One region of the Pseudarthrobacter kochi genome, then DNA from elsewhere that is predicted to be linked to it. Evidence: riboswitches for the same ligand, from Rfam matches in the RefSeq annotation. Region 1 holds a riboswitch; the other holds the start of a gene.
What was found. Region 1 has a riboswitch for cyclic di-AMP ahead of ACZY0Y_RS07180 (NlpC/P60 family protein). Riboswitches for the same ligand answer to the same signal wherever they lie in the genome.
Positions count from the first base shown of each region.

Region 1 (3,307 bases):
CCTTGGGAGGTGCCGGGCTGAAGCTGAGCTTCCATCCCATTTCGCCCGGGGTGTGGTCGCCTTTGGCGTTGTTGCACCGCAGGCAGGCAGCGACGAGGTTTTCCCAGGAATCCGCACCGCCCCTGGATTTGGGCTGGACATGATCGATGGTGTGGGCCGCTTTGCCGCAGTACGCGCAGCGGTGTCCGTCCCGTCGGAGCACTCCCCGGCGGCTCACCGCCGTCATCGTGTTGTACCGGGGCCTGATGTAGCGATTCAGGAGAATCACCGACGGCCGGCCAAGGACGTCCTGCGGCCCGACGACGGGATCGTCGCCTTCCGCCACGACACTGGCCTTTCCAGTCAGCACAAGGACGAGCGCCCGGCGGAAGGTCACAACCGCCAGCGGCTCATATCCAGCATTCAGAACGAGTGTGCGCATCCGCATACCTCTTCACGGCCGCACCCGCCAGGGGCACGAGGGCCGGCTGCCCTCTGCATAGTCGGGCTATGGATCGACAAAACAAGAGTAAACATGGACATGCCAATTCGCCGAATCTTTTTTTGCCTGCCGCGACCTGTGTCGGCTGAAGTTCACGCCCCGGCAACGCAAAGGACCCCCGCCGAATGGCAGGGGTCCTGTGCTTTGCTTACTTTGCTACAGCTGCTGTCTTAGCCGCCGACGCGGATGAAGACCGGGCCGGAGCCGACGTTGACGGTCTGCAGGGACGTGGTTCCACCGTTCCAGCCGCCGTGAACGGCCATGCCGTTGCCGACGTATACAGCGATGTGGGCCATGCCGGCGCCACCGTTCTGGTAGTACGCGAGGTCGCCCGGCTGTGCCTCGGCGGCGCTCACGGTGCGGCCGAGGGACAGGTAACCTGCCGGCCAGCCGTGGTAGTTGATGCCCGCAGCAGCCAGAGCGTTCGTGGCGAGTGCGGTGCAGTCCTGGCTGACGCCGATCTGGGCGTAGGCAGCGGCGGCGATCGTGGCGCCCATGCCGCTGGCGACGGCCGGGGCAGCGGTGCCGGCGGCGCCGACTTTGGTGCTGGCGGTCTTGGCGGTGTCGGCGGTGTTGGCCGCGGGAGTCTCCTGGACCTTCACGACGGGCTTCGGGGCCTCGACGACCGGCGCCGGAGAAGTGGTGACGGCCGGCTTCTCGTAGGAGATGGCGATGGTTGAAGCTGCCGAGATGGTCGCCGGGGTGGCCGACTGGACTTCGAGCGTGGAAGCCGAAGTGGATTCGCGCTGGACGTTGGCCTCAGCAGCGTTGGCTGCGATACCGCTGGTCAGGACGAGGCCGGAAGCGGCAGCGATAACTGCGGCCTGGCGGCCCATGCCGCCGGCGTTGTCGCCGACAGCCTTGGCAATGACGGCCAGCGAGTTGGTCTTGGTGACCTCGGCGCGGTGCCGTGCGTTTGCACGAGTAGTCATTAAGTTCTCTCTTTCGTGATCCTGGGTCCGCGCTTTTCAGGCGCAGGCTGAGGACGCTCCGGCATCTTGGGGGTACGCCGGATCGCCCCGAAATGGGTTACTTAGCGAAGGGTGTACTGCGAAGACGCGCCAAAAGCGGGAACTGCATGCAGGTGCATGGCCTGCGGGCCGGACTCAGCAGAGATTGAGACGGCGGTGCGGGATCCGTTCCGGGCGCCGGCAAGGGCGGCACGGAGGTTGGATTCCAGCGGACTCGTTAGAGCCGCGCAAGCGCGGTGACGCGCAGCATTGTGGCGTGAAGACACGAAAGTAGCCTCTCCCAATGCCTGCGAGGTGAGCTGTCGGATTCGGATGGGAGTCACCCGGCCGCGCTGCTTCCTGGGAAGCTTTGCGACTTAACCCCAAGGTCTTCTTGCGAAGACCAAAATTGGTTCCCCCGCCCCTGCCAGACGATGTAATGCGAACGGACCTTGAGCGGTGGCAGAGCTAGGCAATCCACTCAAGAGCGCCAACTTCGGAAAAGTTGGCGTAGGTCAAACGGTACAGCAGTCGGGGCCCAATGTCACATTCGGATCACGGCGTGTCACAAGAATGCGAGAGCTTCCCATCAGCTTTGTCAGAGCCAGCCGGTCGGGTCAACGACTTCGCCGTTGACCATGACCTCGAAGTGCAGGTGGCAGCCCGTAGAGGCGCCGGTGGTGCCGCTGAGCGCCACGACATCGCCGCGGGAGACCTGCTGGCCCACCTTGACGCTGGACGAGGACAAGTGGTTGTAGGTGGTCTCCAGGCCGTTGCCGTGATCGATCACCACCCGGTTTCCGCCACCGTAGGGATGCCATCCCGCGAAGGTCACGGTGCCGCTCGCGGCAGCGTGGACGGCAGTACCGCACTGGGCCGAGTAGTCCTGGCCGCGGTGGAATTCCCCGGAGCCGCCGGTGATGGGGCTGACGCGGTAGCCGAAGGGCGACGCGGTCTTCATCTGGTCCAGGGGCGCGCCGAGGCTGCCCGAGGAGGCTGCCCGGGTGATGGAGCCGACGGACTGGGCGCCCAGCAACTGCTTGAGCTTTCCGTCCGGGTCACCCTGGGTGGTGATCGCGGTGCGGTTGAAGTCGATCTTGGCCTCGGCGGCGGTGACGTCCGGCTGGACGGCGGCCGAGACGGATCCGGAGGAGGAACCCGCGTTCGTGGCCACCACGGGGCCCGTCGCGGGGACAGTGACGGTGAGGACCAGACCCGTGGCGGCCAGCGCAATGCCGGCCTTTTGACCAACGCCGCTGGCGGCGGCAAAGTCCGTTACCTGACGGAACGGGCTGCGGCGGCCTCGTCGTTCATCACGGTGCGCGTCACGGGGGCGGTCTGCCATGACGGCGACGGCCGGACGCGGCTCCGGGGCGGGACCGGACGCGCGACGTCGGCCCCTGGCGGTCTGGGTGGTCAAGAACGGTTCCTCTCTGGAGAAGCCTGCGGAGTTAGCTGTCGGATTCGGGTCAGAGAGATCAAAGACCCGGTCCGCCGTGGCAAGCATCCAGGCGCAGGGGCATCCAGGGGAGTCCCTCGGTCGAGTGTGCTTGCCGCTGACGGACTTCACCCCAAGGCTGTTGAACAGCCAGAAGTGGTTCCCCCGCCTCTGCCAGAAGGTGATTCGGCGACTGATCCGCTGGCAGAGCTCGGCTTCGGATCAGATAACGCTTTGGTATCGGTACTGGTGATCAACTATAGGCGATTAAGCCGTCCAGAGATAAATCCGTTATCGGCCCTGTGCACAACTCATGGGTAGTCCCAGTCCCGGGATAACTCCTGTTAACTGACGGTAACAAAGACGTGGGCCGCGACCTCGGGCGGAAGTTCCAGGGCACCTTCGACGTCGGGGACCCGCACCGAGATGTACTCCCCC
Region 1 covers NZ_JBVAYV010000009.1:78,307-81,613, reverse strand. The annotation lists gene ACZY0Y_RS07185 (HNH endonuclease) at 1-421, opposite strand, end outside; gene ACZY0Y_RS07180 (NlpC/P60 family protein) at 652-1,413, opposite strand; cyclic di-AMP (ydaO/yuaA leader) riboswitch at 1,723-1,892, opposite strand; gene ACZY0Y_RS07175 (M23 family metallopeptidase) at 2,030-2,851, opposite strand; cyclic di-AMP (ydaO/yuaA leader) riboswitch at 2,856-3,071, opposite strand; gene ACZY0Y_RS07170 (iron-dependent transcriptional repressor DtxR) at 3,214-3,307, opposite strand, start outside.

Region 2 (3,307 bases), on a different contig from region 1:
GGCCGGGAATGTGGAGGAATGGACGCTGACCAACACCAGCCCCATGGACCACCCCTTCCACCTGCACGTCTGGCCGATGCAAATCATCGAGGAAAACGGCCAAGAGACGAACACCCCCATCTGGCAGGATGTGGTGAACGTACCCGCAAACGGGCGCGTGAAGGTCAGGGTGGCATTCAAGGACTTCCGCGGCCGCTCGGCCTACCACTGCCACATCCTGGACCACGAGGACCTCGGCATGATGGGTGCCATCGAAGTCCGGTGAGAAGTCGCATCGGCCCACCCTGATGCCATCACTGCCTTCCACCGTTGGGAACAACTTCTGATGGAATCAACCGTGGGATGGGCTCAACGGAAAACTGCGATTCACCACCGGCGAGCCGCGAAGTGGGCCCAACTCAGACTGCAGAACCGGTCCCCATTCAAACCGCCATAAACAGGTAAAAATGTCAGTCTGAACGGAGCCCACCAGGACGGCCCGAACGGTATCCGCCTGAACGAAACATCGGACCGCAGACCCATCACAGCCCCGGTCCCGCTGGGCCGACGATGCCGAACCGCAGGAAGTCATGCCTGTCGCAAGAAGCCATCGTCCTCCGCAAGATCGGCACACGGCTCTTGAACGAATCCCGGTACCGTGATGCCGCGGGAGTGGGCGGACATATACCGAGCCACGCTGGTCCTCCCCGGCCCCTTCCTATTTCCCTAGCAAGGGCTCCCGGCGGTCCCTCTCGAGACATGAGCGGGTTTTCATCGAGGACCATTTGTTGGCACGATCAGTCCTCGATCTATCGCCTTGGGGCTTGGGCAATGAAGGATGCCGGATCGACGGTCTGTCCGTCGACCATGACCTCGAAATGGAGATGGCAGCCCGTAGAGGCACCTGTCGTACCGACCCCAGCGATCTGCTGCCCCTGCGCCAGGACTTGCCCGACGGAAACACCGATGCTAGCCAAGTGGTTATAGGTGGTTTTCATACTATTCCCGTGGTCGACGACAATCCGGTTTCCGCCGCCATACGGACTCCAGCCCGCCTCGGTCACCGTACCGGCGCCGGCAGCGAAAACCGGCGTCGCGCACGCTCCGGTCAGATCGATACCTGTGTGCATTTCCCTGGCTGCCCCGGTGATGGGGCTGACCCTCAACCCGAAGGGGGAACTGACCTTCATCGATGCCAGCGGTGCCCGCAAGCCCTTCGGCCCGGCCGCTGTGGCAGCGTCCACACTTGACCCCGCAGGGACTACAGACGCCGGGACCGTTCCCGCGGGCCGTTCCCGCGCAGCCGGTGCAGGAGCGGGCTGGGAGGTCACTGCCGGCTTGTCGAAGATCAGGACCGCGCCGGGCGCTGCCGAGACGGCGGCTCCCACGGGGGAAGCTGCGGTTGCGGCGGCCCGGTCCTGGGACGTGGAATGGGCACCCGGATCCGCGTGGGCGGCCGAAAGTGCAGTGAGGGCAATCATCCCCGTCACGGCGGCCGCGACACCCAGTTGTTGGCTGCGGAGCCGGAATGTCGGCTCCTGTAAAAATGGAACGCGGCGGGGTTTGGAGTCGGGAACGGCACGGCGACGGCCGTGGCTGGGCTGGGCAGACAAGATAGTGGTCCTCTCGACGCCGGCGAAGTTAGCTGTCGGATTCGGACGAGTGGACTGTCCGGCCGCTCTGCGGGTCGCGTTCAACGCGCGGTCGCAGGGTCGGCTTCACCCCAGGCGCATCATGGCACACCGTAAGTGGGTCCTCCGCCCCCGCCTTGAAGAGATCAAAGGTCACTGACCGCCGGCGGGGTTTGGCGAAGCGGTCGTATCCATACCCGTTGAGGGTATGTTTCTTCAAGCGTAGCGAACGGTTCGCATAAGTTACAAATTCGTTATATATGACCGGCGTCGATCACCGCAGGGAGCCAGCGCCCCGTGAGTCTGCGCTTGGGCGCCGGCTTCTGAACGCGCCTGATGGTTTGTAGCGGGTATTTGGCAGGATTGACTCAGGGCTGCTTGGCGCGGACTGCTGTGGCGCGGACTGCTGTCGCGCGGACGTCGAAAAAGCCATGGCTACAAGCCGGTCCAACTGAGGAACGCCCACCGGACCAGCCGACCCGCCCGACGGCTCTCGCAAACGAAGGATTTCAAGAACAGGTTGATTTGAGAATCGTGGTGTTCGCAGCGAGCTGTTGCAAACGGGCATCTTTCTGCGGAAAACCGCCGTTGGGACGAAAAGCCGAGCTCAGGGCCGGTCGTTCTCACAAATAGTTCTCAAAACGGTACAGGCGAACCAATGCGCCGGACTGAGTTTTGAGAAGAGAACACCCATGACCGCACACCGAATCGGCTGCGCCCGGGTCTCCACCCGGGACCATAACCTGGGCTTGCAGATCGACGCCCTGAAGAAGGCCGGATGCGACAAAATCTACGAAGACACGATCAGCGGCACCAAGTCTCACCGCCCCGGACTCGACCAGGCGCTGGACACCCTGCGCGACGGTGACACCCTGGTGGTGTGGAAGCTGGACCGTCTGGGTCGGAGCGTGAAAGACCTCCTGGACTTCGCCGGCGGCCTAAACAACCGCGGCGTAGGCTTCGTCAGCCTCACCGACGCGATCGATACCACCACGGTCTCCGGGCGCTTTTTCTTCAACGTAATGGCATCCCTGGCCCAGATGGAACGGGAGCTCATGGTCGAACGCACCCAAGCCGGACTCCGAGCCGCGCGCGAACAGGGACGAGTAGGTGGCCGCCAACGCATCATGACGGAAGCCAAGATCCGCTCAGCCCGCAAACTACTCAACCAGGGAACACCGCCCCGGGAAGTGGCCACGAGCCTCGGCGTCTCCGTCCCGACGCTCTACCGGTGGGTCCCGGCAGCAGGCGCGACGGGGGCTTCGACGCAATAGTCGCTGCTGTTTGGTGCAGGCGACTTCTGAAAACGACAGGTACGCGAAAGTATCCACACACGAGCAAAACGTTGACCTCCAGATCGATGCGCTGAAGGCAGCGGGGTGCAGCAGGATATTCACCGACCACGGTGTCTCCGGAACGAAGGCGAGCCGCCCGGAGTTGGACAACATGATGAAGTACTCACTCAACGAAGGTGACACCCTCGTCGTCTGGAAGTTGGACAGGATCGCTAGGAACACGAAGCACTTCCTGACACTCGTCGATGACCTGCAAGCGAACGGTGTCGAGTTCCGGTCGCTGTCGGACGGCATCGCTACGGGCGGAACGGTCAACCGAGCTTTCCTGACGGTGCTGAGCGCATTCTCCGAACTGGAGCACTCGACCATGTTGGAAAGAACTCACAATGGTCTCGCAGCAGC
Region 2 covers NZ_JBVAYV010000030.1:11,525-14,831, forward strand. The annotation lists gene ACZY0Y_RS14250 (multicopper oxidase family protein) at 1-265, shown strand, start outside; gene ACZY0Y_RS14255 (M23 family metallopeptidase) at 789-1,460, opposite strand; cyclic di-AMP (ydaO/yuaA leader) riboswitch at 1,598-1,772, opposite strand; gene ACZY0Y_RS14260 (recombinase family protein) at 2,303-2,884, shown strand; gene ACZY0Y_RS14265 (recombinase family protein) at 2,898-3,307, shown strand, end outside.
Region 2: another riboswitch for cyclic di-AMP. It lies ahead of ACZY0Y_RS14255 (M23 family metallopeptidase); the one in region 1 lies ahead of ACZY0Y_RS07180 (NlpC/P60 family protein).